DNA from 4 places in the Paenibacillus terreus genome. Region 3 is predicted to be linked to each of the others. Evidence: riboswitches for the same ligand, from Rfam matches in the RefSeq annotation. Region 3 holds a riboswitch; each other region holds the start of a gene.
The links. Region 3 has a riboswitch for cyclic di-GMP ahead of ACE5KN_RS18270 (transglutaminase-like domain-containing protein). Riboswitches for the same ligand answer to the same signal wherever they lie in the genome.

Region 1: another riboswitch for cyclic di-GMP. It lies ahead of ACE5KN_RS08825 (SDR family NAD(P)-dependent oxidoreductase); the one in region 3 lies ahead of ACE5KN_RS18270 (transglutaminase-like domain-containing protein).
Region 2: another riboswitch for cyclic di-GMP. It lies ahead of ACE5KN_RS03290 (LuxR C-terminal-related transcriptional regulator); the one in region 3 lies ahead of ACE5KN_RS18270 (transglutaminase-like domain-containing protein).
Region 4: another riboswitch for cyclic di-GMP. It lies ahead of ACE5KN_RS22960 (hypothetical protein); the one in region 3 lies ahead of ACE5KN_RS18270 (transglutaminase-like domain-containing protein).

The regions. Positions count from the first base shown of each region.
Region 1 covers NZ_JBHIRX010000003.1:411,242-418,479, reverse strand. The annotation lists gene ACE5KN_RS08835 (monooxygenase) at 1-539, shown strand, start outside; gene ACE5KN_RS08830 (pyridoxal phosphate-dependent decarboxylase family protein) at 721-2,298, opposite strand; partial or broken gene ACE5KN_RS08825 (SDR family NAD(P)-dependent oxidoreductase) at 2,331-2,432, opposite strand; cyclic di-GMP riboswitch class I at 2,556-2,642, opposite strand; gene ACE5KN_RS08820 (NADH:flavin oxidoreductase/NADH oxidase) at 2,992-4,023, shown strand; gene ACE5KN_RS08815 (MarR family winged helix-turn-helix transcriptional regulator) at 4,243-4,656, shown strand; gene ACE5KN_RS08810 (ABC transporter ATP-binding protein) at 4,737-6,512, shown strand; gene ACE5KN_RS08805 (ABC transporter ATP-binding protein) at 6,505-7,238, shown strand, end outside.
Region 2 covers NZ_JBHIRX010000001.1:716,976-724,213, forward strand. The annotation lists gene fabF (beta-ketoacyl-ACP synthase II) at 157-1,401, opposite strand; gene ACE5KN_RS03280 (helix-turn-helix transcriptional regulator) at 1,545-2,387, shown strand; gene ACE5KN_RS03285 (MFS transporter) at 2,600-3,976, shown strand; cyclic di-GMP riboswitch class I at 4,096-4,186, shown strand; gene ACE5KN_RS03290 (LuxR C-terminal-related transcriptional regulator) at 4,339-5,067, shown strand; gene ACE5KN_RS03295 (ribbon-helix-helix protein, CopG family) at 5,209-5,433, shown strand; gene ACE5KN_RS03300 (DUF6809 family protein) at 5,578-5,883, shown strand; cyclic di-GMP riboswitch class I at 6,100-6,191, shown strand; gene ACE5KN_RS03305 (helix-turn-helix transcriptional regulator) at 6,464-7,066, shown strand; gene ACE5KN_RS03310 (3-hydroxybutyrate dehydrogenase) at 7,235-7,238, shown strand, end outside.
Region 3 covers NZ_JBHIRX010000010.1:79,020-86,257, reverse strand. The annotation lists gene ACE5KN_RS18285 (methylated-DNA--[protein]-cysteine S-methyltransferase) at 1-352, opposite strand, end outside; gene ACE5KN_RS18280 (bifunctional transcriptional activator/DNA repair enzyme AdaA) at 401-964, opposite strand; gene ACE5KN_RS18275 (isocitrate lyase/PEP mutase family protein) at 987-1,757, opposite strand; cyclic di-GMP riboswitch class I at 1,953-2,040, shown strand; cyclic di-GMP riboswitch class I at 2,099-2,186, shown strand; gene ACE5KN_RS18270 (transglutaminase-like domain-containing protein) at 2,201-3,001, shown strand; gene ACE5KN_RS18265 (collagen binding domain-containing protein) at 3,284-6,970, shown strand; gene ACE5KN_RS18260 (DUF6597 domain-containing transcriptional factor) at 7,151-7,238, shown strand, end outside.
Region 4 covers NZ_JBHIRX010000015.1:122,209-129,446, forward strand. The annotation lists gene ACE5KN_RS22925 (aldo/keto reductase) at 1-34, shown strand, start outside; gene ACE5KN_RS22930 (MerR family transcriptional regulator) at 92-562, opposite strand; gene ACE5KN_RS22935 (DinB family protein) at 652-1,185, shown strand; gene ACE5KN_RS22940 (DinB family protein) at 1,210-1,743, shown strand; gene ACE5KN_RS22945 (hypothetical protein) at 1,775-2,530, opposite strand; gene ACE5KN_RS22950 (MFS transporter) at 2,614-3,819, opposite strand; gene ACE5KN_RS22955 (winged helix-turn-helix transcriptional regulator) at 4,037-4,363, opposite strand; cyclic di-GMP riboswitch class I at 4,586-4,676, shown strand; gene ACE5KN_RS22960 (hypothetical protein) at 4,699-4,944, shown strand; gene ACE5KN_RS22965 (response regulator) at 5,117-5,806, shown strand; gene ACE5KN_RS22970 (sensor histidine kinase) at 5,806-6,876, shown strand; gene ACE5KN_RS22975 (GNAT family N-acetyltransferase) at 6,922-7,238, shown strand, end outside.

The sequences.
Region 1 (7,238 bases), on a different contig from region 3:
AGGAGCGCATGCCTGTAAACACGGCGCTGCTTCGCAATACCCGGGCTCAGGCGGTGCTGATGGCATCGGATTTCTCGCAGTCTATGGGCGACCTGCGCAGCCTGCTGTCCGAACTGCTGCAAATTCCGGAAGCGAACAGATTGCTGGCCGGCCAGATCTCAGCGTTTAACATCCGTTATGAGTCGGACCCGCTTGCACTAGCGCATCCGCTGAACGGATCCCGCCTACGGGATTTGAAGCTGAGAACGGAAGACGGTGCTCTCCACCAGGCGTATGAATTTTTCCATTCCGGCTCTTTCGTACTGCTTCACTTTGCGGGGGACCCAACGATCCAAGGGGCCGATTGGAGCCGTTACCCTCATATCAAGCCGGTGTTCGCTTCGCTTGCCGAGGATGCCGCTGATTGGGCCGACGTGCATACGGCGCTCGTTCGTCCGGACGGCTATGTCGCATGGGCGTTGTCACGGTCGGAATCGGAGCCTGTGGAATCGGTCCGGCAAGGGATCGCTCGCTGGTGCGGCGAAGCAGGGATTCTTTGATTTGATTGTTTTGAACAAAACAAAAAATGCTGAGAACAGGGGAATCTTACACCTGTTCTCAGCATTTTTTAATCAGAATATCGCAGGAGAATAGCGAATTCTGATAGTAAGTGGGGGGTATGCACGGAGCATCTCACAACGTATGATAGGAGACACTTTTGTCCTTAACTATGGAGGAGGGTTAAGTTACTAAAACATCATTTATAATCTCCTTCAGATAAAGCACAATCTCATCCACATGCTCCTTCCGGGTATGGGGTGAAATGACGGAGAGCTTGGCTGCGTAAAGCGGCATCGTATGCAGGTCTGCCGTCAATACAGATAAGTGTTTTTTCGTATGGTCCAATAACATACTCTCTCTCCGCCGGCCCAATCGCTCGAATAATCTTTCGTTCAGGAGATTGGTGCGCTCCACTTCCTCCTGCGTGCATTCCCCGTTCAATTCCTCCGCGAAGCGGGAAACGCCGCCCGGGTATATGCGAAACAAAGTAATGTTCCCCGGATTAAACCTATTTACAATCACCGCTTCGGGAATGTTCATTTTCAGTGCTTTCCTGAAAGCAATGTTCACCTCGACCAGTTGGCCCAGGATCTGTTGATAACCTTCAATCCCGAAAGCCAGCAGTACGCTGTAGATTCCGAAGGAGCTAGCGGGCGTTTCTTCCGGAGGAAGGTCTATAAGCTGAAGATCCTTTGCGTCTTTAACCAGAAGCAGGCTGCTTGAATGCGGAATATGCCCTGATTTATGAAAATCAACGCACAATGAATCGGCAAAGCGAAGCTTGGCCATTTTGGATTGAATCCTGTACAGGGCGTGTAATGTCTCCGGTTCAAAGGAAAGGGGATTGGCTGCAAAATCGTACCCGTTAAAGAAGGCAAAGATTCCGCCGAGCGCCGAGTCCGCGTGGATATGCGGCCGGGGAATATTATAAGCGGAGCACAGAATGGCGGCTAAATGGTAAATTTCCTCTACATCGTCGATCCCCATCGCATCGCTTGTCCCCGTTGTGGCTACAATGCAAATCGGTGTTCCTCCGCTGCGGATCACACGAATCAATTGATCCTTCAACTCCACAAGATCCATGGAGCTGTCCGGCAGTGTCCGCACCCGGATCAAATGACCGCTTCCGATCCCTACCGCTTCCATTGACCTGGACAAGCTGTCATAAGCCGCTTCCGAACAGAGCACATACAGCTTGCGGGGCACGCCCGAGCGGGGTGCATCGGGAGCAAGCTTGGCAATCGCGATGCGCAATGCCGCAAATAGGGCCCTTTGCCCTTCCCCAGGGGTGTAACCTCCACTGCTGCTGCTGTCGTATCCGACCAGCCTGGACAGCATTGCTGTTACACTGGCTTCTGCCTCTGCACCTGCCGGCCCGTATGCCTCCGACATATGACTGTCATTAACCAGACAAGCGGTCAACAGGCCGAGAATACCCGGGATGCTGTCCATCTGGAGCGTATTTGTCAATTCGTATCTTTTATGTAGGGGGAGGGAGTGCAGAAGTGACAATAGCTTATGATTGACCTCTTCCATAGACATCCCCGCTGCCGGTATTTTACATGACCGTATAAGTTCACTATATAAGTCGCTTTGTCGGCGGTTACTCTCCATGAGATATACATGATCATGAGCTTTAACGCGGTCGATGCCGATCAGGATTTGCTCGATCCATTTCAGAAAAGCTGCTCTCTGCGAATCATTCCCGTCTGAACCGGGGTACCGTGTTCCGATGTCAGGCTTGCTGTCGTACAACATCCAATCCCCTCCCCGTGTGCTATTAATACTGCCTACAAAGCATGTCCCGAGCCGCCGTCGATATTTACAGAGGTGCCGGTTACATAGGAAGCCGCTCCGGATGCCAAAAATGTAATAACTTTCGCCGCTTCATCCCTTCGCGGACTTATGTTAAAGCACTTTCATTCCTAGAAAAATAAGAATTTTACATTTGTGAACGCAAAAACACCTCTTTCTTATCTGGTAAAGGAATAAGACGGAGGTATTTTTCCGTCGTATTCGGTAGCTGGCTGGCATCGTGGCATCCCACCTAAGCCCCTGTAGCTTTGCGTCCCCGCCTTTCAACGGGTTTGCCTTTATCGTACGAGTTTATTGCTGTCTAACCGTGTTGTATGATGTCAATTTACCAATAGGATGGTTATATGGGAATAGGAGTTTGGAACTATTTTCCTCAAATTTTCTTTATTTGGGACAAAGAAATAAAAATTTTAAGTTCTTTTGATTCATGAAATCAGGATCATCGAGCTGATAACCGCTCACAAAGACAGTATAAAAATTGATACTAGGGAACATGGATGTGAGTACTTGTGTGGGAAATTGCAAAGTATGATAATGAATTGTGTGCAACTTTCTTGAGTTGCAGTACAGCTAAAAAATGTATGATTCGTAAACCTGTGGTTGAAACTATGGGACAGGAACCAGGGAGGGATTACCATGTCAAAGAACATACTGTTCACGCCTTACACCATTAAAGGCCTGGAGCTTAAAAACCGGATTGTCATGGCGCCGATGTGCCAATACTCGGTTACAGCCAAGGACGGCATTCCGAATGACTGGCATTATGTCCATTACACCAGCCGCGCTGTGGGCGGCACAGGATTGATCATTATAGAAATGACAGATGTCGAGCCTGATGGCCGTATTTCAGACTATGATCTGGGACTGTGGTCGGATGAGCATATCCCCGCTTTTCGCCGTATTGCCGATGGTGTGCATGAGCATGGAGCGAAGCTGGGCATTCAAATTGCCCATGCCGGCCGCAAGGCGGAGGACGCAGCCGAACCTGTTGCTCCGTCGGCCATTGAGTTCCCAGGCGGAGAGCCATACAAGAAGCCGCGTGCGCTGACAACGGAGGAAGTGCGGGAGATGGTGCGGAAATTCGGGGAAGCGGCGCGCCGTGCGGTAGCGGCAGGAGTGGACACGATTGAGATCCATGGAGCGCACGGCTATCTCATTCATCAATTTCACTCCCCTCTCACCAACAAGCGGGATGATATCTACGGACAGGACCTTTCACGCTTCGGCGTAGAGGTGATTAAGGCGATCAAAAAGGAGATGCCTGAGAACATGCCGCTGCTGTTCCGGATCTCTGCCGTGGAGTATGCGGACGGAGGATACGATATCGATCATGCAATCGAATTGCTTAAGAAATACCGTGATGCGGGCGTGGATGTCGTTCACGTCAGCTCCGGCGGTGAAGGGACTCCTGGAGCGAGAAGACCAGGGAACCATCCCGGCTATCAGGTTCCGTTCGCCCGCCAGATTCGTGAGGAGGTTGGCATTCCGGTCATTGCCGTAGGCAGACTGGATGACCCCGATATGGCGCAATCGGTCATCGGGAACGGAGATGCCGAGCTGGTGGCCGTGGGGCGCGGTATGCTGAGCGATCCTTACTGGGCTGTACATGCAGCGGTAACGCTCGGCGAGGAACATAAAGTTCCCGTGCAATATGAGCGGGCGTTTTAATGGATAGGCGCCGATAGGTGCCATATAAGGTATTATAATAACCCGGCCGAGGGATTCAGCCGGGTTATTTCTTGTGTTGTTTTGTTCATCTGACCAGTACCATCTGCAACTTAATTTGGCGGAAAATAGAGGGAATACCCGTATGGGTTTGACACAGCAGCAAAGATCTATTATTATCTCATAGTGTAAGATAAATTTTAGAAGGTGTGAGCCATACAAGTGGATTATAAAGAATTAGCGGTAGAGCTCTTTGAATACGCCGCCCAAGCTCGCAAACCGCCGCTGGATGATCGGAGACAGCTCTTCTCGCGCGGGGAAGTGGGGATCCTGATTCACCTGAATTTCCATAAAGACGGGACCACCTCCGGAGAATTGAGCGAATACTTGTCCGTCAGCACGGGAAGGGTGGCAACAGCGCTGAAGAGCCTTGAGAAGAAGGGGTTTGTTGTGCGTCGTACCGATGCGGATGACAAACGCAGGGTGATCGTATTTATTACCGATGCCGGCAGGCAATTTCTGCTTGACAGACGTAATGAAGGCATTGCGTTAACCGAGAAAATGCTGCGCAGGCTGAGCGAGGAGGATGCCAAGGAGTTTGTCCGCCTGGTAAAGATCATGGCTTCCAAGAGTTAATAACCAATGCAGTTCATTTAAGGGCTGCATGATATTTTTGCCAAATGTCTTACACTATAAGATAAAAGGAGAGCAACCAGATGGTGAAGATTTTCAAATACCTCAAGAGGCATGAATGGATGCTCGTGCTTGGCAGTCTGGCCTTCATCGTTGCACAGGTATGGCTTGATTTGCGACTGCCGGATTATATGGCGGAAATTACAACCAAGCTGCAGATGGAAGGATCGAAGATATCGGATTTGCTTGTCCCCGGCGGTTATATGCTGCTGTGTGCCGTCGGCAGTATGATCGCCTCGATCATTGTCGGCTACTTCGCCGCCAGGGTGGCGGCAGGGCTGGCTATGCGTCTGCGCGGTATGGTATTTGACAAAACCTTGTCATTTTCCATGGAGGAGATTAACGGCTTTTCGACCGCCAGCTTGATCACCCGTTCAACGAACGATGTTACCCAAATTCAAACGGTGGTTGCACTGGGACTGCAGGTGATCATCAAAGCGCCGATTCTGGCTGTATGGGCCATCGTAAAAATTGCGGATAAAAATTGGCAGTGGACCGCCTCCACGGGAGCGGCCGTAGCCGTGCTGATTCTGATGCTGAGTGTGATCATTATTTTCGCTTTGCCAAAGTTTAAAAAGATTCAACAGCTTACGGACAATCTGAATCGCGTAACCCGTGAAAATCTGACCGGGCTGCGGGTGGTTCGCGCTTATAATGCAGAGCCGTATCAGGAAGCCAAATTCGAGCAGGCCAACGTTGAATTAACGAAAACGAACCTGTTTGCCAGCCGGTTAATGGCGATGATCGGCCCGGGCATGACCTTTATTATGTCAGGCCTGAGTGTGGCGATCTATTGGATTGGCGCTTATCTGATTAACGTTGCTGCTGTGCCTGACCGTATCGCGCTGTTCTCGAATATGGTCGTATTCTCCTCCTATGCGATGCAAGTGGTCATGGCCTTTATGATGGTCAGCATGATCTTTATTTTGATGCCCCGTGCATCGGTATCCGCCAAGCGGATCATGGAGGTGCTGAATACCGAGGCCAAAATCGTTGACGGGAAGGAAACGGCAGGAAAACCGGAGTTGACCGGCCAGGTGGAATTCCGCAATGTCAGCTTCAAATATCCGGACGCGGAGGAGCCTGTGCTGCACAACATTAGCTTTACTGCCAGGAAGGGCGAAACGGTTGCCTTTATTGGCGCTACAGGCAGCGGTAAAACCAGCGTGATCAATCTGATCCCCCGCTTTTATGACGCGACCGAAGGAGAAGTGCTTGTTGACGGCGTGAATGTCAAAAATTATACGCAAGAAGCGCTTCATAACAAAATCGGTTACGTGCCGCAGAGAGCTGTGCTGTTCAGCGGCACAGTGGTTTCTAACGTGGCGTATGGCAATAACGGGCGGACTGACGGGAAGCCGGAAATATCCGAAGAGCTGGTCAAGAAAGCAGTCGAGATTGCCCAAGGCTCCGAGTTCGTGGAGAACATGGAGGGCCAGTATGAGGGGCAAATTGCCCAGGGCGGTGCCAATGTATCAGGCGGACAGAAGCAGCGGTTATCCATTGCCCGCGCAATCTACCGCCAGCCGGAGATTTATATTTTCGACGATTCCTTTTCGGCGCTTGACTACAAGACAGACCGCATTCTGCGCTCGGCCCTCAAACAACAAACCGGCGACGCCACGACACTCATCGTTGCGCAGCGCATAGGCACCATTAAGGACGCCGACCGCATCATTGTGCTGGAAAATGGCGAAATTGTCGGCAGCGGCACGCATGATGAGCTGATGGATAACTGCGGCACTTATCAGGAAATCGCCTATTCCCAGCTTTCGAAGGAGGAACTCGTACATGGGTAAAAATGAATACACCGTGGGCAGTCACAATACAAACGCGAAACTGCGGGGGCCTGGGAGTGGGGGTCCCATGGGCGGCGGCATGAGGCCTGGTGAAAAGTCGAAAAATTTCGGGAAAACGGTCAGCCAGCTTTTATCCTACAACAAAGCCTATTTGCCCCTGATTATACTGGCTATGATTCTCGCTTTGCTCGGCTCCGCCTTCAATGTGATCGGTCCTGATAAGCTCAGTGATATTACGAACATGATTCAGCAAGGAATCATGACAGGCATCGATCTGGACGCCGTTCAGAAGATCGTTCTTATATTAGCCCTTCTGTACGGATTGGGGATCATCTTTAACTATTTCCAGGGTTTTATCATGGCCACGGTAACACAGCGTATTACGAAAAAAATGCGGACAGAATTGTCGCAAAAAATCAATCATATGCCTTTGAAATATTTTGATTCCACGAGCTACGGCAATGTGCTAAGCCGTGTAACCAATGATGTTGATACCATCGGTCAAACGCTGAATAGCAGTATGAGCGCGCTGGTCGGATCGGTTGCTACGTTCGTTGGCGCTCTGCTGATGATGATTTTTACCAACTGGATTATGGCACTTACCGCGATTGCGGCTACAGTGATCGGCTTTGTATTGATGATGGTGATCATGAAGCATTCGCAGAAATATTTTATTGCCCAGCAGGGTGAGCTCGGTCAAATCAACGGCCACATCGAAGAAACATA
Region 2 (7,238 bases), on a different contig from region 3:
AACTTGTAACATTGTAATTTGTTTCATATCAACCCTCAAGGGTATTAAGACCTTGTTATATGAGATGCTGCATGACAAATTCTAGGAAAAGAGGAGGGGAAAAAGAGGAAGACCGTCCCAGGTTTGTGCAGCGGGACGGCCATTGAAGGGGATACATTACGGAATAAACTTTCTGATAAGAATAGCGGAATTATGTCCGCCAAAGCCGAAGGAATTGGACATGCCGACCGCCAGCTCGGCCTTCCTTGCCTGATTTGGCACATAATCGAGGTCGCATTCCGGGTCAGGCGTCTCCAGGTTGATGGTCGGCGGGACAATGCCATCCTGCAGGGATTTCACCAACGCAACCGCTTCGACGGCGCCTGATGCTCCCAGCATATGTCCGGTCATGGACTTGTTCGCTGTTACGGGCATCCTGTAAGCATGGTCTCCGAATACTCGCTTGAGCGCGGCGGTCTCCGAGCGGTCCCCGATCATCGTGCTCGTGGCATGGGCGCTGATGACGTCCACCTGTTCCGGAGAGATTCCGGCTTCGGACAATGCAGCAGCCATCGCCCGGGCCGCTCCGTGTCCGTCCGGCGGGGTGGCTACCATATGGTAGGCATCCGAGCTCGCCCCGTAACCGATCACCTCTGCCAGGATGGTGGCTCCTCTTCGCTGAGCATGGGAGAGGGATTCCAGTACGAGGATACCGGCCCCCTCCGCCATAACGAATCCATCCCGTTCCGCGTCAAACGGGCGGCTTGCCCGCTCAGGCTGTGCATTGCGGGTGGAGAGGGCGGTTGCATTGGCAAAGCTCGCCAGGGCAATATCCGTCAGGGCTGCTTCCGTGCCGCCCGTGATCATGATGTCCGAGCGTCCTGCCTGAATGCTGAAAAAAGCTTCTCCAATGGCGGTGTTCCCAATGGAGCAGGCGGTCACCGGCGACATGGAAGGACCAAGCGCGCCATATCTGATGCTAATCATGGCAGCTGCCATATTGGAGATCATCATGGGCACCAGAACCGGACTGATCCGGTCCGGTCCGCGTGCAGCGAGCACGGCGCTCTGGTTCAGCAGGCTTTGAATACCTCCCACTCCGGAGCCGACATATACCCCGAACCGTTCTCTATTAATCTCATCAAGCTTCAGCGCTGCATGCTGGAGGGCCTCGTCCGCAGCGGCCAAGGCGAACTGGCAGAAACGGTCCATTTTGCGGGCTTCTTTAACGCCAAAAAGCGCATTCGCATCAAAATCATGTACGATTCCTGCCATTTTCACCTTATGCTTTGAGGTGTCCAGCGTATCTATTTGCGAAATTCCGGATTCCCCGCGCACAAGGCCGGACCAGAATGTCTCCACATTGTTGCCCAGCGGCGTAATGACGCCCATGCCTGTGATTACGACTCTCTCTTTTTCCATAAAAGGAATCCTCCCTTGGACTGAATAATTTCTGTGGTCTGGAATTAGAATGTCATGAAATTTATCCTATTACAAGATATAGTTTATGCTAGTATAATTACTACCATAATAACTAATGAATCTTGGTGAAAAAGGAGAGACGCATGAATTCTCAAACGAGGCTGCAGGCTTTATCCGCTTTTTTAAAGGCACAGCGGGCCAAGCTTTCTCCCGAAGCGGCCGGGTTTCCGGCAGGAGCGAGAAGGAGAACTCCAGGGCTGCGCAGGGAGGAGGTGGCACAGCTGGCAGGGGTGAGCACCACCTGGTATACATGGCTGGAGCAGGGCCGCGACATCAAGGTGTCCCCGTCTGTACTGGATTGCGTAGCCACAGCACTCCAACTGACAGCCGACGAGCGAAAATACTTGTTTTCGCTCGCTCTGGAAACCGGGCAGTCCGCATCCCACCCGGCAAAACAGGAAGTGCCGCTCATCACCCCCTCTCTGGAAAAAATCATCACCGAGCTGCGCTATTGCCCTGCGATTATTTCAGACCGGACCTGTCATATTGTGGGCTGGAATCTTGCGGCTGCTTATGTGTTTCTTGATTTTGAGCTGATCCCGCAGGAAGAGCGCAATATGATCGAGCTGCTCTTTTCGCGCAGGGAATTCAAAAGGCTGGCGGTGAACTGGGAGCATTTTGCCAGCGGTTATCTTGCGATGTTCCGTTCGTATTATGGCCAGTATGTGGAAGATGAGTGGTATGATCATTTTCTGGAGGAGATGAAAAACCGTTATCCGGATTTTGAGCAGATGTGGGAGCAGAGCCGGGTGAGCTACGCGCCGGAGGTGCATTTGGAGTTCAGGCATGCCAAGGCGGGCAAGATGGTATTTGAGCTTACGTCGCTGCAGGTTTATGGCGAGCATGATCTGCGCTGCAGCATTTATACCCCGGATGCTGCAACGGAAGAGAAGCTGAAAAAATTGATGAATGAGCAGGGTGCATGAGTCGCAAAAATGATGCCGACATGATATGGAGATAAAGTCGAGTGAAACAACCAGCTTTTTTGTGATATTATTTTCTGGAGTATAAATTATTTCTACTACGGAGGTATTACCATGCGACAAGGAAAAAAAATGAGGGCACAAAACAAAGGGGATAACGCATCAACGGCCCTATAAACTGCGTAATCCCCTTACATTAGAAGGGGCATTACTGTATGAATAAGCCACTTGAGGGAAGTATCCGGAAATCTCTGGTTTGGCTAAGCATTCTTGCATTTTTCAGTGTGTTGAACGAGACGGTATTTAACGTATCCTTACCGGACATTGCGGAACAATTCGGTATTCAGCCATCTGCCGCGAACTGGGTGAATACAAGCTTTATTCTTTCTTTTGCGGCGGGAACCGCGGTGTACGGGAAAATATCGGATATGTATGGCATCAAAAAGCTGCTTCTCGCCGGTCTTCTGCTTTATGGGGGAGGATCGCTGATCGGATTGCTCTTTCATGCCTGGTTCCCGCTTTTGCTTGCGGCACGTTTTATTCAAGGAGCTGGGGCTTCAGCTGTCCCTGGACTTATTGTGGTTCTTGTTGCCAGCTGTATCCAACAGCAGCATCAGGGAAGAGCTTTTGGTCTAATCGGTTCGACGGTCGCATTTGGAGAAGGCATTGGCCCGGTTCTCGGGGGCTTGATTACGGACTATGTGGATTGGTCGTATCTTTTTGTCCTGCCGATGATGACACTTTTGACGCTGCCGTTTTTCCTTCGCACACTTCCTGACAAGCCATCGCAAAAAGGCCGGATTGATGTGCCCGGTGGTTTAATGCTTGTTTTTGGAATCATAACGTTTGCCTTGTTTACAACCCATTACGAATGGTGGTATTTAACCATCTGCATTATTCTGTTCTCAGGATTTGCGCTGCGAATCCGGTATGCCAAAGAACCCTTTATCGAGCCTGCCTTGCTCAGGAGAAAAAGGTTTATTGCAGGTGTGCTCCTTGGAGGAGTATTTCTGGGCAGCGTTGCCGGAATGATCTCCATGGTCCCGTATATGATGAGAGAAGTGCATCATATGTCTGCAAGTCTTATCGGATACGGCATTTTATTTCCGGGAACGGTCAGTGTCATTCTTTTCGGAATGATTGGCGGTGCTTTGTTGGATAAACGGGGAACGGGTTTGGTGATCATTGCCGGAATATTATTGATCGGCGCAGGGTTCTTGAGTGTTTCGCTCTTTGCGGATAAGAGCCCGTGGATGATATCCGGCGCGCTTGTTCTCACTTTCGGCGGACTTTCCTTTGTCAAAACAGTGATTTCAACCATTGTGGCCGGGACGCTTCATTCCGAGGAAGCCGGTTCGGGAATGGGGATTTTAAATTTTGCCTGCTTCCTGGCGGAAGGAATCGGGGTTGCTGTAGTGGGGGGACTACTTACGCAGCACTGGCTGAATACTCCCGTGCTGCCTGTCATTACTGACTCTGCAGCCTATCTGTACAGCAATCTGGGGCTGCTGCTGTTTGCCCTGGTGATTGCAGGGGGAGGCGTATTCCTGGCCATATTCAAGGGGGTGGAGCGCTCCCAGAGAAAATTATAAAAAATCTTGAAAAAACGGACTATTGATTGTCGCATAATGTCATACTTGATAAAAAGGTCCTATTCCCAAACGATAAAACGGCATATATATTATACTATATAATTAAAAATTTATTGTTCGTACGACAATAGCAAACCCACCGAAAGGTGGCGACGCAAAGCTACAGGGGCTAAGGAGAAATACTGATCACTATGCCAGCCAGTTGCCGAATACGACGGGAGCCCCCGTCTATTTTGCTATGGCTATCAAAATGGACGGGGCTTTTTCATTTTTGCGAAATGGCTGCCGGATTCGGCAATGGCAATGATTGGGAGATCGATTTCATTATAGTCACTTATACTTAAAGGGAAGAAGGGAAAATAATGGACCACAGAATATTACTTGAAGTAAACGATCATTTTCCTAATATTCTCAGTATGTCTGGAATAAAAGAAAGGCTGATTGAACGGAAAGAAATCCTGCATTTACTGCAAGAGGAAACAAGGAGTATGAACGATATGCTGTCTATACCCTATTTATTTATGATCGCGGATACAGATGGAACCATTGTCGATTATTGCGGTACCGATTCGTTAATAAGTTATTTTGAAAGAAATAATATAAGAAATGGTACATCCTTCGCAATGAAAAACGCGGGAATCCATGCCATATCATTATCCATGGAACATCAAGCGGTGTCTGTCGTCATTGGGGACGAGCATAGCAACAAATTGTTTGCCGAATTGTCTTCTGTTTGTACACCTATTCGAATTAAAAATGTTGTTATAGGCTACCTGGGCCTCTGTTTTCACTATGTTCACCAGGTTACATTTGCACTGCCCCTCATTGAACACCTGGCAAGGAATATTGAAGACAAATTGCCTCAAAAGGACCCCGTTCTGCAAAAAGAGCTGACCTATTCTCTCTTTGAGCAATATGAATTAACCAATCGTGAGAAAGAAATAGCCTATGGGTGGCTCGAAAATAAAAATGTACCTGAAATTGCGGATAGTTGCGGCATTAGTCAAAGTACGGTGCGTACGTTTATCAAAAAAATCTATGCCAAAACGAGAGTCAATCATAAAGGAGCATTTCTTAAGAAATTTTCATAACATACAAAAATACATAAGCATAAAATGCCCAATTGTGGGTATTTTTTTGTTTGTTAACGTTCATTCACATTAATTTATTTTGGGATAGCCTCTTAATCTGCCGAAAAAAATAGTGAGCGGCTGAATGATTCGATTGACTTTTTGGTCCACAATAATATATTATTGTGGACCAAAAAGTGGGGTGAAGCAATGTCGGCCAAAAAGATGGGGCGTCCTCCATCTGACAATCCCAAAAGCGAAACGATCAAGATACGTATCGATCAGGACATGATGAGAAAGCTTGAGGCTTCTGCTAAGAAGCTGAATATGTCACGTTCGGATGTCGTGCGCAAGGGGATTGAGAAGATCTACGACGATCTCCAATAATTAAAGAAGGAAGCAGCGCAATGTCCCCAAAGAACACCGCTACTTCCTACCCCGCATCCGCTTGAGTAAGCAGACTGCATAAATATCCTACCATGTGCAGGATTCTCATTCAAGCGATGCGATGACATTTATGGGAGGATTAATATGCAAACCATTCTGGAAGCCCTGTACCGCGGGCAGCTTCATCCCGATGAAACCATCGTGCCATCTCATCCAGAATACCGACGCTTAAGCCAGCAAGTGGTCGCGCAGACGGAACAATGGCGAGACCGATTGGGTGACGAAGCATTTCGTCAGCTTGAAGAATATTTTGACTTGTGTGATCGTGTCAACAGCATGCATGTTGAAGCCGCTTTTCAACATGGGTTCAAGCTTGGAGCCAACTTGATGATCGAAGTCTCGAGCAAACGCGAAGGATTGCTTCAGGATACAGCTTCAGGATTGTCATGATGATGCAACTAACAACTTAATGACCATCTTCCGGGTCCGCTCGTAATGAGCGGGCTTTTATCTCTTGAATATTCTGACAGATATCTTCATGATTCCTCAATTAGAGAATAAAAGAAATACCCAATTCTGGGTATTCTATTTATTTAAGTCGGATTTTATAATTATTTGTAAGTTGTCCGTGAAGGGTTACTAAGCAAATTGACAATTTCATATTTCGTACGACAATAGCAAACCCACTGAAAGGTGGCGACGCAAAGCTACAGGGGCTAAAGTGAAATACAAATCTATTATGCCAGCCAGTTACCGAATACGACGGAAGCCTCCGTCTATGTTGCTATGCTACCAAAATGGACGAAGGTTCTTCATTCTTTTCAATGGATATCGAATTCAGCCGTGGCGATAATTAGGAGTTGGTTTCATTATTAGTCGCTTATTCTTAAAGGGAAGAAGGGAAAATAATGTACCAAGGAATATTACTAGAAGTTAACGATCATTTTCCTAATATTCTCAGTATGTCTGAAAAGAAAGGTTGATTGAACGAAAAGAAATCCTGCATTTGCTGCAAGAGGAAACCAGGAGTATGAACGACATGCTGTCGATCCCCTTTTTACTTGTGATTACAGATCCGGATGGAACTGTTGTCGATTACCGCGGTACTGATTTGTTAATAAGTTATTTTGAAAGAAATCATATAACAAAGGGTACATCTTTCGCGAAGGAACACTTGGGGATCAATGCCATATCATTATCCATGGAGCATCAAGCGGTTTCTGTTGTCATTGGAGAGGAGCATAGCAGCACATTGTTTGCCGAGTTGTCCTGGGTTTGTACGCCCATTCGCATAAAAAATGTTATTATAGGTTATCTTAGTCTCTGTTTTCACTATTTTCATGAGGTTACATTTGCTCTGCCCCTCATTGAACATCTGGCAAGGAATATCGAAGACAAATTGCCTCAAAAGGACCCCGTTCTACAGAAAGAGCTGACTTATTCTCTCTTTGATCAATATGAATTAACCAATCGTGAGAAAGAAATAGCTTATGGGTGGCTGGAGAATAAAAATGTACCTGAAATGGCGGATATTTATGGGATCAGTGAGAGTACGGTTCGTACTTTTATAAAAAAAATCTATGCAAAAACGAGAGTCAATCATATAAGGGCATTTCTTAAGAAATTTTCATAGCACTTGGTAGAGACGTGGCATTAACTAATTTCAGAAAAATGTTACATAAAAATCATATACCCAATTATGGGTATTTTTTTTATTTATGTAGAATTTTATAATTTTATGTAACAGAATGTTGTAAGGCAGCTTAGAGATCCGCACCCAAGACATGCTACTTTACAAGAAATGA
Region 3 (7,238 bases):
TGCCGTTTGCGCTGCCGACAGCTCGTATGGCCTTTTCATTCCCGATGGAAACAGCAATATCTTTGTAGGACCACGTTTGCGCGTAGGGGACTGTTTTTAAAGAATTCCAAACCGTTTTTTGAAATTCAGTACCTTCATATATATAAGGAAATGTAAACTCGGTACGTGTGCCTTTAAAATACTCATCAAGCTGATCACGGCAAAGCTTCAAAGCCTGGGGAGTTTCGTCATGGATAGCATTTACGATCTGGTCCCGTTCCGAGAACAGGATAGAGTAAACCGCTTGATCGGTTCCTTGTATTTCAACCATTCCAATGGGGGATTGGTAATCTATTATATACAGTCTGCTCATATAAGGACCTCCAAGAAAAAAGGTAGTATTGAATCTCCAGTTTATCGATTAAGGCTCTTTCCTCATCTTACGAAACTCGCTTGGCGAACAGCCTTTTAAATTTCGAAACACTTTGTAAAAATTAGAAAGACTTTGGAAGCCTACCTCATAACCAATTTCAAGATTGGTCATATCGGTCGTTTGAAGAAGCTGTGTGGCTCTATCGATGCGCACTTTTTCCAAAAAAGTACGCGGAGTCTCTGATGTTTCTTTTTTAAACAGCCTTTCAAGATAAAAGGGGCTTAAACCGACCTGTTCCGCAATATCATTCAGCTTCAAATCTTGTTTATATTGATTCACTAAAATTGTCGTAACACTTTTGACAAATTCACTGTTTGGAGAATGTTCAACCTCGGGCTGGCATCTTTTACATGCACGATAACCAGCTTTTTCAACCTCACTGATATTGTGATAGAACTCAACATTTATCTTTTTGGGCTTTCTGGATCTGCAGGAAGGACGGCAGTAGATTTTTGTTGTTTTCACGGCTGTAAAAAATAGACCATCATATTTCCGGTCGCAGGCAATGATTTTTTCCCACATCTCGTCAAATGAAAGATTTATACTGGTCATCACTTCATCCCTGCCTTCTGATCTAGTTTTCATATAAATGTGAGGTATCCTGTAATTCCAATAATTTAGCCGCATTGTTTTGTAAGCAAGCGATGACTTTATCTGACAGGGCATTTCCGAAGCTGAAACGCTTGACGCCTAACTCTTTCAGCTTATTACAACTCGTCAGGTTAGGCAAAGACAATATATTGAGCGGCGCCTTGACTTGAGCAGCTATTTGCTGAATTTCGTCCTCTTCCGTTACCCCTGGCACAAAGATGCCACTGGCCCCGCTTTCAACATAGGCACTGGCCCGATCGATCGTTTCATTGAAGGGGTTTTCCAATTGAAAGTAAGTATCCGTTCTGGCGTTGATATAAAAATCTTTGAATCCGCGATTTTCCAGCGCCGTCCTCATTTTGATCAGAAGGCTGCAATGATCCGCTATATCTCTTAACCCCGTTTCTTTTTTCAAGGAATCCTCGATATTAATGCCGGCGACCCCGACATCTGCTGTTCTTAATACATTATCGATAATTGTGTTAAAATCCTCGCTATATCCTGCCTCGATATCAGCGGATACCGGTATTTTTACATTTTCTGCAATGGTTTTGACGATTGCTAGATTTTGATTAAAATCTATTAATTCTCCGTCCGCATAGCCTAACGAGTTGGCAATCCCCCAGCTGGTAGTACCAATGGCTTTAAAACCTGTCTTCTCTAATGTCAAAGCTGATAATAGATCCCAGGCATTTCCCAAAAATAATAGCTCCTCTGAAGTATGGAGATTATTGAACTCCCGAATCATCGACATTTTGCTTCCTCCTTGGCTTTGGTGTAACTCATTCTATCAAGGAGGCTTTAATCATTTCGTCCTCATTCTTGCTCTTATGGTCTGAGATATGAACGAAAAAAAAGATCATCGAATGGGCGCGGAAATCAATGAATCTTGTAAATTTTCTCTTGATAGAAATAGAGATATTTGGTAAGATAGTCTCACAAAAGCTACTCACGATAACGGCAAACTTGTCGAAAGGCAAGGACGCAAAGCTACAGGGCCTACTTGGCGATATGTCAAACGGCAGCCAGCTACCGAACGAAGACGCTTTTTTTGTTTTTCATAGGATAATTTTATATTAAAATCTGGAAACTCTAGCACGACAATGGCAAACTTGTCGAAAGACTGGGACGCAAAGCTACAGGGCCTTCTTGACGATATGTCAATGGCAGCCTGGCTATCGAAGGGAGTTTGCAGTTATGCGCAACGCAATATTCGCGATTGTAGGACTTTTTGCGTTATTATTGTGGGCTCCGTTTGTACAAGCTGCGCAATCTCAGGATTGGCTGGGCTTGGAACAGCTGGACCGTGGTGTGATCGTTGTTCGCTATGATGTGAAAGCCGGCATCAAGACGAAGCTCATGATCTCAAAAGGTCAGGACAAATATACGTATGTACTTTCGCCGAATAAACGGCAGGAAGCATTCCCGCTGCAGATGGGCAACGGTGATTACACGGTTACCGTACTGGAGCAAGTCAGCGGTACCAAATATAAGATCGCACAGGAAGCGCCCGTTACACTTCAACTGGCAAACAAGAGCAAAGTGTTTTTGAGTTCTGTACAAAATATCAATTGGAGCGAACAGGACAAGGCTGCTCAACTTGCGAAGAAGCTAACCGCGTCTGCTCAATCTGACGAAGAAAAAGTACAGGCTATTTATGAATATATTGTTGGTACGATCAGATACGACAAGGCTCTTGCAACCAGTGATCTGACAGATTACCTTCCCGATATCAATCGCACGATTGCAGGGCAGAAGGGGATGTGTTACGACTATGCCTCCCTGTTCGCTTCCATGCTGCGGAGTATCGGCATTCCAGCCAAGCTCGATATGGGGACTTCGGAATACGTCGATGTTTACCACGCCTGGAATGAAGTTTATTTGAACGGAAAATGGGTAACCATTGATACAACGGTTGATGCGAGCTGGAAAGCCAAAGGGGCCGATTTTAAAATGATAAAAGACGCCTCTCGTTATTCGGTATCCAAATATTACTAAAAAGAATACGATTAACTTAAGCTTTGGACACATGTCCAAGGCTTATTCGAGTTTGTAGAGAAATTGTAGAGGTCCGGCAGTTATAATGCAAGAAGCCCATTTGGTTCTGGTGGGAAAAACAGGAACAATGAATCGTGCGCCATTTAGAAATAAGTGGAGGTGATGGACTGAAGGTCTCTTAACGGCATACAATTCAATGCAGTATAGATAGCCCGATTTGCGCACGGAAAGCTGGATCGGAACCGACATTACGAGGGTGATGTAGAGACTGAGGGAGAGATTATGAAGAAAAAAGTTAGTGGAATCGTTGTGGCGCTGCTGCTTCTGCTTCAATCGGTTTTTGGTGTAACCGTCTGGACGGGCAATGTAGCCAATGCCAACGCGGCCGATGCACTGTCAAACGTGCAGGAATCCGTGTATGGGGAAACGGATGAAGTTGCAGTGACGGATGATGTGTATATCCCGCCGGCGCCAGTCAAGAATACGGACAATATTTTAACAAAAGTGGTATTAACCGACTCGAATGGTAACGTGGTCGATGCGGTATATAATCCGGACAGTACCCTGGACATCGGTGAGGCTGTGAATCTCAGCTACGAATGGGAGCTTCCGAATAATCACGGCTACAAGAACGGGGATACCTTTACCTTCGAACTGCCAAAGCAGTTTGAAATTTTTACGGACATTGACGCACCGCTCGTGGCCGATCAAGACAAAGTTGGCACATTTACCGTCGATCGGAGCGGGAAGGTTGTCATGACCTTCAACGATTATGTGGAAAGCCATTCCAACGTAAGCGGCAAGCTGCAAATACGCACCGAGTTTACGAAGGAAACGATTAAGGGAAGCACGGAAGTCATCATTGCCATTCCGGTAAAAAGCGGTGTGCAGACCGTTATCGTGAATCTGAAGCCGCAGGGCGGAAAGTTGATCGATAAACAGGGGAAAGCGGTTGGCAAAGACCGGATCGATTGGACGGTTCAAGTCAACAAGTCGCTGGATAAGATCAAGCATGCGGTCATCACGGATGTGATGCCTGAAGGCTCTGAGCTCATCGCCGACTCTGTGGAGGTATACCGTCTGCAGGTTAACGGTGACGGCTCGACGGTCCTTGGCGAAAAGGTAGGGGCCGACAAGTATACGGTTGAAACGAACGGCGGCGCCAAACTGGAGCTTGCGTTCCAGGATGAGACGATCAGCAAAGCCTACGAGATTCGTTATTCAACGAAGCTTACCGGCGAGCAGGCGCGTTTTGAGAACACTGCTGTACTGTCTGGCGACGACATGGAAAATGCCAAATCAACTGCTACGGTAACAGTGGACCGCGGTAAATTTTTGGATAAGTCTTATAGCCAGAATAAAGATAACGGAATCATCACCTGGACTGTGAAATACAATTTCAACGAGAAAAAGCTTACGAAAGAGCAAGCGATCATCATGGATGAATTCAGTGCGATTCATACGCTGGTTGCTGATTCGCTGAAGGTGTATAAAGGGAATTCGACGAAGGCAGAAGATCAGCTTTCACCGGATGAATACACCTTTACACCGACGGGTACAAACGGATTTACACTTCAATTCAATAATGGTATCGATTCTCCTTATACGATCGTTTACCAGACCAAACCGGTCGACCGGACGAGCGCTGAGGGACAGCCAGTAAAGAATAAAGTCGTATCGGGTGACTCGTCCAAAGAAGTAACAGCTCCGGCCCAAGGAATTCGCGCTCTGGTGAAGGGCGTCTCGAATGTCGACTTTGCCAACAAAACGGCGAAGTGGGTTATTACGGTCAATGGCGATAAAAAGCCGGACGGCAGCAAGTACAGCATGGAGAATGTAGTCATCAGGGATACGTTCCCGCAAGGCGGCCTTGAATTCATTCCGGGTACAGTAGTCGTAAAAGCGGACGGGAAAGTCGTTCCTGCGAGCGACTATAAGGTCGAGTACAATAATCTGCGCAGTGGCTTTGATATCAAGTTCTCCAAGACCATTGACACCACGTATACAATCGAATATCAAACGAAATTTAACATCGACTGGCTGAATAACAGCAAGCTGGATTACATGAACAGAGCCATCATGACGTGGATCGAGAACGGCGAGGAAAAAGGCCCGATCCAGCGGGATGCGAGCTTCTCCTCCGATGGCTATACGAAAAATAACGGCGGTAAAGACGGCAGCTACAATCCAGTCAACAAAGAGATTACGTGGAACATCAAGATGAACTACAATCTCAAATCGCTAGACGAAGCGATCGTAACGGATGTTCTGAAGCAGGATCAGAAGCTTGTACCAAATTCGGTGAAGGTATACGAGATGAAGCTGACAGGGGGACGGGATGGGGTTGCTAAGGGCGCCCAAGTACCGGCGTCTCAATTTGAGGTGACGGAACCGTCTGATGCGAACGGAAACCAATTGTCCATTCGTTTTACCAGCCAGATCTCAACCGCATACTGGATCGAGTTCAAAACATCGCTGCAAGGCACAGTGATTGTCAAGAATATTGATAATACGGCTGAGCTGCTGAACGGCACTACTAAAGCGGCCACATGGAACGCCAGTGTGTCAGTTCCTCATGGCGGCGAATATGTGAAGAAAAACGGCGCCCAAAACGGAAACAAAATCGATTGGTCCGTTCGTATCAATGAAGGGCAGTCGCAAATTTCCAACGCCAAGATTCTCGATTATCCTAGTGCGAACCAAGTCCTGATCGAGGAATCGTTCCACCTGTACGCAACCAAGATCAATGCGAACGGTGAAGCGGTCAAAGCTGATGAGCTGACAAAAGGGAAGGATTACACATTAACCATCTCAAGGCTTGACGGCGATCAAGAGACGTTTGAATTAAAGTTCACGGACGCGATCTCCACGGCTTATATTTTGGAATATCAGTCGTTCATCACCGCTGGAGATAAAGAAGCTGTACAGAATAAAGTGGCGCTCGAAGGAGATCAGCTGAAGACCGAGGTTAGGGAAACGACGAAGGAGATTATCGTCCGCACTTCCTCCGGTTCAGGCTCGGGAGGCGGCGTCACGGGCAGCCTGGAAGTAACGAAGGTTGACCAGGATGATCAGACGAAGCCGCTGGCAGGAGCAAAGTTTGCCCTTTACGATAAAGCCGGTAAGAAGACGCCGATCGTAAAAACAACAGGAGCAGATGGAAAAATTCTGTTTACGAAGCTGCTGTTTGACGACTATGTTCTGGAGGAGCTGGCAGCTCCGGAAGGATATAAGATCGATCAGGCAACATGGGACGTAACGATCGACTCCAAAATCCAGAGTCAAGGCAACGTAAAGAAACTGACTATCACGAACGCTAAGGAAGAGCCAACCAATCCAGGCGAGCCAACGGACCCGACGGATCCAACGGACCCGACAGATCCGACAGATCCAGGCAACCCAACCGATCCTGGCAATCCGACAGACCCAGGAAACCCTGGCAATCCAACGGATCCGACAGACCCAGGAAATCCTGATAATCCGACGAATCCGACTGATCCAGGAAATCCTGGTAACCCAGGCGGCCCATCGAATCCAGGAACGCCTGGTGGTTCGAAGGACGACGATGATGATGATGATCCTGGGCTGCCTTCGGAAACTCCGTCCAGTCCAGGAACGGGAACCCCGTCTAACCCAGGGACACCTTCCGGCGAAGTAGATGTGCCGGATGAAGATACCCCAAGAGGCGAACCGACAACAACTCCTCAAACCCCTTCGACGGAAACGCCAACCGTTGACATCGATGAGGAGGATACTCCGCGCGGTGAAGGCGAGCCGGAACTGGATAAGCCGAAACCGGAGAAGCCGGCAGTACCAACGCCGAAACCACAAACTCCGCCATCGGAGACTACGGTAACGATGCTGCCGCAAACGGGTGAAGCAGGCCACTATCCGTTCTATCTGGCGGGTCTCGGGCTGATCGCTCTCGGTGTATGGTTAGGCTTCAGACGGAGAACAATGAAACCATAATTGTTTAACACTTTGCTCCCCTTGTCCTGGTAACAGGATTGGGGGAGTTTTTTTCATGCTGGGGACCGGCTTCTTGAGCTGCGGCAAAAACTGCTATGATATGAGCGGCGACCATCCGGTCAAAATCTGATATGATTTGAAGAACGACGGAGCAAAAATAGCAGCAAGGGAGAATGTGAAATGAGACATTCCTATCGTCCTGTACCATCACCTAAACTGCAGCCGGAGCTGCATCACCCCGGGTACAGTTACCGGGAATATGCGCCGA
Region 4 (7,238 bases), on a different contig from region 3:
TTATACGGAGGACCGGTATCCGGGCACCGTATAAATGAGCAGGTCAACCATTACGGGCCGTGACAAAGAAGGGATGGGCCTTATTATTGGCTTATCCCTTTGGCATCGGCCGTCCGGGCTGACCCGGTTGACTGGTCAAGGCGCCGCTTTTGATTTGATGGTATAGATCCGCTTTGCGGTTAATCCGGTCCATATAACCCATTAGGGTCTCCACCTGGGCTTCGATTTTTTGCCGCTGATGATTTAAAATCTCGAGCCGCTCGTCTATAGTGTCGTCACCCTGCAGTGCAAGCTGTACGAAATCCTTCAACTGCGCAATGGACATGCCGGTTTCGCGCAGGGCACATACAAATTTCAGCCATTCGATATCCATATCCTCGTACACACGAATTCCGCTTGCATTGCGCCGGATGAACGGCAGAATGCCTTCCTTTTCATAATATCTCAGCGTATGTATGGACAATCCCGTTTTTTCGGCGATTTGGCCGATCGTATATTGGATTGTGCTTTCCACAGATTGATCTCCCCGTTCCATAACCGGATTTGAATTAATGATACTCATTATAGAACCTTGAATACGCTTCAGGTCAAGCCGGGCAGAGGGAAAACCCCGCCACACCTAGAATATTAAAAGAAAAGGAGAGTGAAGTTGTGAGCAGAAAATCATTGCAAGTGGCAGCCCTGCCGGGATATGAGCCCGAAATCGGACGCTGGCTGTGGAGCTTGGAGGATGTCCGCAGAACCATTTTGGAAAAGTTGAACGGCTTGGCCCCTGGCCTGTTGGATCAGCAATTGGAAGGACGGCACAGCATCGGCTCGCTATTGTATCATATTGCGCTTATTGAGGCGGATTGGCTGTATGTTGAGGTGCTTGAAGCCACCGAGTATGAACCGGAAATTCGTTCTCTATTTCTGCAGGAGGACAGGTCGGAGGACGGTTCTCTGGTTCATGTTGAAGGTCAAACCCTGGAGCAGCATCTTCACCGTCTGCAGGCCGTCCGTGGCAGGCTGCTCTTTCATTTTAAAGGCATGAGTCTTACGGACTGGAGAACCCCAAGACAGCTTGAAGCCTATGACGTAACTCCGGAATGGGTGATCTATCATTTGGTGGAGCACGAGGCGCATCACAGAGGGCAAATCTTCGAGCTTTTGCGGAATTTGCAGCCTGATCGGGTAAATGGTTAATAACATAAGGAAAGAAGGGGTGTTATGCTGAAACTGGTTGAAGCGGTGATTGAGGATATGGACAAGCAGCTTGAGCGGATCGTGAAAAGTTTGGATCCTTTAGATGATTCACTGGTGTGGAGCAGGCCCAAGGATACCATGAACAGCATTGGCAATCTGTGTCTCCATTTGGCAGGCAATGAACGCATGAATGTGATCAGCGGCATCGGCGGGCAGCCGTTTATCCGTGAAAGATCGAAGGAGTTTACTACAGAAGGCGGTATATCCAAGGAGGAGCTGATCCGCCATCTGACGGACACGAGAGCGGAAGCGAAAGATATACTGGCCCGGCTTACCGAAAAGGACCTGGACAGGGAGGTGGCCATTCATTACGGGCTGGAGGATTGGAACCGGATGCTGCGGGTGCAGGCCGAGGAGGGCAAAACCTACGAGATCAAGGTGGTTGGCAAGCTGATCGTTGCTGTTGCCGCACACTATGGATATCATGCGGGGCAAATCGTACTGCTTTCCAAGCTGCAGAAGGATACGGGAGAGCATGTAACAGGACAGTATCATTGAAAAATGCCAAACCGCCTGCTGCAGGCGGTTTTCACATTTTTTTGTATATGTTCAATGCTTCGTAGAGGAAATTTGTATCATACCCCGTTTTTTGATGGATTCTAACACACCATTGTTCAATAGACTCTGCTTCCGGATCGTTGAATAATCCTTCGGTTGTGCTCAGAAAGCTTTGCCAGTCATAAAACTCCCAATGAGCGGTTTCATTCTTATAGGGAATTCTGCATTCTAATAGAGGTGACTTATGGATTGCATTCTGGCATATTTCGGCGGCAAGCCAGAAGTCATCCATTTTAACCGGGGTAAGATTAAAGACTTGCTTGCTGGTTTTTCCGTTTGGCCTGTGGTATAGAACCGTGAATAAATCACCAGCCGATTGCACTTGTATCTCTGCCGCAGGAAAGAGGCCCTTTAATCTCTCTTCAGTATAATCTTCACTATCGGCATCTACCAGCACCGGATTGAGCCACTGATCCCCCAAATCGCAATAATAGCGGTGTCCTTCCTCATTTTTCGCAATAACGGCCACATGCGCATCCTCTGTTCCCATATCATGGCCGATCGGATAAGCTTCAATCCCTTCCTTTTCGAACTCATGCAGCAGCCACAAAGCGAGGTCAAAGCAATTGCCTGTAATGCCATACTGCTCGCGATGCTCCTTCATTTGAGCTACTTCTCTTTGCTTTTTTCCGGAATTCTTTTGAAAATACCATGCTTTGGTTAAGGTTTCCATCGGGAAATGATCGAATTTTCTCCATACGCTTAAAATATCCTTGGTAGCAAAAATACGCCATTCTCCTTTCACAGGGGCCCGTATTCAAAGGGACTGCTTCTTTCAGCGGGAAAGAAACAGTCCTTGTTTAAATACCATTATACAGCTTCCCCGGCAGGGACGTCTTTGTCTTTTCTGGCGAGCAGAAGGCTCCAGCCTGTTAAAATAACAGCGCCGACCACCATTAAACCGCCGATCCATGAGGTGTGAATCAGCCCCGGACCATCCACAATCAGGCCCCCAAAATAAGCGCCAAGAGCAATGCCGCCGTTAAAGGCCGCGATATTGATTGCGGATGCGACATCCACGGCCTGCGGCACAAAACGCTGGGCAAGGTTAACGACATACAGCTGAAGTCCGGGCACATTCATGAAGGCAAACAGGCCCATCAGAATAATCGTGATCAAACCCGCCACTTTAAACGGAGCCGTGAAGGCCAGAATAAACAGGACCACCGCCTGAATAATAAACATATACAGCAGCGCTGAAAGCGGCTTGCGGTTGGCGGCCTTGCCGCCGATGATGTTGCCGATGGCAATCGCAATGCCATACAGAAGCAGAAGGAAAGCTACGGTTGTCTCGCCAAAGCCGGTAATGTCATGCAGCAGAGGAGACAGATACGTAAAGACGACGAAGGTGCCACCGTATCCGAGAGCCGTTATCAGGAAAGCAAGCAGCAGCCGTCCGTTGGTAATGAGCCTGATCTGATCCCGTACCGGGGTTTTGACCCCCTTCCGCAGATTGCCGGGAACGAGAATCAAATTGGCGATCAGAGCAATGATGCCAATCACGGCTATGGTTAGAAAGGCTGCACGCCAGCCGAGCTGCTGGCCGATAAACGTGCCGAAGGGTACGCCGGTAATCGTGGCCACGGTCAATCCGGAGAACATAATGGCAATGGCGCTTGCCCGCCGGTTCGGCGCGACAAGGTCAGCCGCAATGGTTGAGCCGATCGACATAAATACGCCATGCGAGAACGCGGAAATAACCCGTGCCGTAAGCAGCAGCCCGATTCCGCTTGAGAAGGCCGCAAGCGAATTGCCAGCGATGAAGATGATCATAATCCAGATCAGCAGCGTTTTTCTTGGTATTCCTGAAGTTAAAGAGGTTAATACCGGAGCGCCAAAAGTAACGCCCAGCGCATATAAAGTGACCGTCAGTCCGGTCATCGTTACAGATATATTCAAGTCTTCAGCGATAAGGGGAAGCAGTCCCACGCTGATGAACTCAGTTGTCCCGATTGCAAAAGCGCTGATAGCGAGAGCCAGCAGCGACAAAGTACTGCGTTTAGTGTCCGAGGACATGTTCAGTTCCACTCCTATTTTTTTATTTTTATGCCGGCCGGCAAATGCTATTATGGATGCTTCACACGAAAAAGAATAGTACATACTTCGAAGTACTATAGGCACTTACAGGTACCTATAGGAGGAAACGGGGGAAAAAAAGCCGGAATCCTGAGTATCCAGGAGCCCGGCTCTTCCGTTTGCAGATCGTTTATGTGGATGGTTCAAAGTATTTGCTTTAAACCTCTACTGTTTGGCCTTCTTGTTCAATATGCTTTTCGCCCCAGGCACACATGGCATCCAGGACAGGCTTCAGGGACCAGCCGTAACCGGTCAGGGAATACACGACCTTGGGCGGAACCTGCTCAAATATTTGCCGCTTCACAAGTCCGTCATCTTCCAGTTCCCGCAGCTGCTGTGTGAGCATCTTCTGCGTAATGCCAGGCATTAGTCTCTTTAGTTCGCTGGTGCGTTTGTCGCCTTTATCCAGATGACACAAAATAACCGCCTTCCATTTGCCGCCCATCACCTCAAGGGTTGCTTCCACCGGGATATTGTAAGCCATATGTTTACCTCCTGAAAAAATATAGTGAGATGCTTTGATCTCTATAGGATCTGAAAGTATATAGGGTTCTTTCAGAGATGTACATATCCGTCAAGGAACTACAATCTATGATAACACTACAAGGGAAAAAGTAAACAAGTGTGAAGAATGGCGATTTTTACGGGATCATGTCGAAAAAACACGGAAAATATATTATATTATCTCAAGTGGATATTCCACCATTTATGCAAAGGGCAAACTTGCCGAAAGGCAAGGACGCAAAGCTGCAGGCCTAAGGAAACTATCATGGATCTATGGCGGCTGGGCTACCTTAAATCGGAGGGAGAAATAGCAGGGTGAGCAGTATTTATCAATCGGATGTGGAATTTGTATACAGACGTGGAGAAACCAGGCTTGAAGAGTGCCAAATTACTTGCGAAACGGGGAAAAGGCCTACGATTGGAGACTTCTCCGATAAGTTCAAAGAATACGGCATTGAGACGAGACTGCATGATTTATACAGCATGACTTTTAAACCCGTTGACCCGTTGACTACAGAGATCATATCGATCCGGGTGATTCGGACATTTCAAATGCGTTAATGATTAAGCATTGGAGGGATTTTCCTCCGGTGCTTTTTCATTTTCCGGTGGTCTTCAAAAGATCTTCACAAGTTTAGGATAAACAGAATGGTGAAAGTAATAGGCAGGAGGACTCTTACATATTCGGAATGGTATAATTCCGGTATAACTTGGGCGTACGGAGGGACAGGCCTTGAAAACCATTCTGGTGGTGGATGACGAACAGAAAATTCGCGAGGTACTCGCTTCTTATTTACAGAAGGAGCATTTTCACGTGCTGGAAAGTGTGAGCGGGGAGGAAGCGTTGGCTGTACTGCGCAGCCAGCGGGTTGACCTGTTGATATTGGATCTGATGCTGCCCGGCATGGAAGGGGAGACCGTCTGCCTGGAGGTGCGCAAATTCAGCCCGGTACCGATTCTTATGCTCACTGCCAAGGTAGCTCAGGCGGACCGCATCAGCGGATTATCCATCGGAGCAGATGACTACATGATCAAGCCCTTTGATCCGAATGAGGTGGTTGCCAGAGTAAAAGCAATCCTGCGCCGGACAGATGATTCGCAGCTATTGGCGGACGTCATCTCTTTTAATGGGGGGCATCTCCGTATCGATTCACTGAAAAATCAGGTGTACAGGTATGAAGAGCCGATCAGCCTTACACCTAGTGAGTACAAGCTGCTGCTTCTGCTCGCCAAATATCCGCAGCGCCGCTTTCCGCGGGAGGAGCTGGTCGACAGGGTGATGGGCTTCGGGTTTGACGGTGATATCCGCATTATCGATCAGCATGTTAAAAATGTACGGCAAAAGATCGAACAAGATCCACGCAATCCGCGCTATATTATTACGGTGTACGGCTTCGGCTACCGGTTTGGCGGTGAGGGCTGATGTTCAACCGGCTGTATATCCGGCTGGCTGTGATCATCGTCGGCATGGCTGCTGGTATCGTTGCCATTTTTGCCGTGATCAGCGTATTTGCCACTCATTATCATATCTCGATGTATATGGAGCAGGTCTCACCGGCGAGTAAAAGAATGTCCCCATTGATGGATCACCTGGAGAGTGCCCTGATTCAGTCGATCCTGCTGACAGGGTTGTTTTCGCTGCTGCTGGCGCTGATTATCGGGGTCTATTTTGCAAAACGCATCTCCCGCCCGCTTGTCCGCATGAAACAGGCCGCCGAACGGATCAGCAGTGGCAGCCTGGACGCCCGTGTCAGCACGGAAGGCCAGGATGAAATCGCGGAGCTCGGGACTTCCCTGAACCGACTGTCCGAGCAGCTGCAGCGACAGCAGTCACTCCGCATGTCCATGTCGCAGGACATTGCCCATGAGCTGCGCACACCGCTAACAACGTTGAAAAGCCACATGAGGGCCTTGGAGGACGGAGTCTGGGAGCCGACGCCCGCGCGGATTCACTCCTGCCTGGAGGAGGTGGAGCGCCTGATCCAGCTCGTCAGTGAACTGGAGGAGCTGAATGTAATGGATTCGCCGGAATTCCAGCTTTCACGGAAAGAGGAGAATCTGCGTTTGATTGTTGGAAAGGCTGCTGCACTGATGGAAGCTGCTTTTCTTGAGAAAGGGGTGCAGCTCCGATACGAGGGCGTTTCAGATGTCAGGCTGCTTATGGATGCGGACCGCATGAAACAGATTCTGGTGAACCTGTTGACCAATGCTCTTCACCATACGCCTGCCGAGGGGATTGTAAGAGTCGAGGAGCGTAAGGAAAAGTGGGCAGTGTGCCTTGTAATCAGCGATACAGGACCCGGAATTTCGGCGGAGGATTTGCCGTATATTTTTGAAAGGTTTTATCGGGGAGACAAGTCGAGGAATCGGCAGACAGGCGGAAGCGGCATGGGACTGGCGATTGTGAAAAAGCTGGTGGAGGCTCATGGCGGCGAGGTGTGGGCGCAAAGCGATAACAGCGGGGCGCGCTTTTATATTCGGTTGCCTATGTGATATTTTCAAATGAAGCGACAGGAGCTTTGAAGGGCGGGGAAATCGTTGGATATTCGCAGTATTGCTAAGGAAAGCGTCTGGCGTATCAGGCATGAGGTGATGTGGCCTGACAGGGAGCTTGCATTTGTTCAGCTGGAGGATGATGATATGGGGCGTCATTATGGTCTTTTTGTCGGGGAGCGGCTGGTGTCGGTCGTATCCTTGTTTATTGATCGGGACGAAGCCCAATTCCGTAAGTTTGCGACGCTGGAGGCGGAGCAGGGCAAGGGATACGGCAGCAGGCTGCTGCGGCATGTGATGGAAGAGGCAGAGCAGGCGGGGGTAAAACGGATCTGGTGCAACGCCCGCCGGGAAAAGGCGGC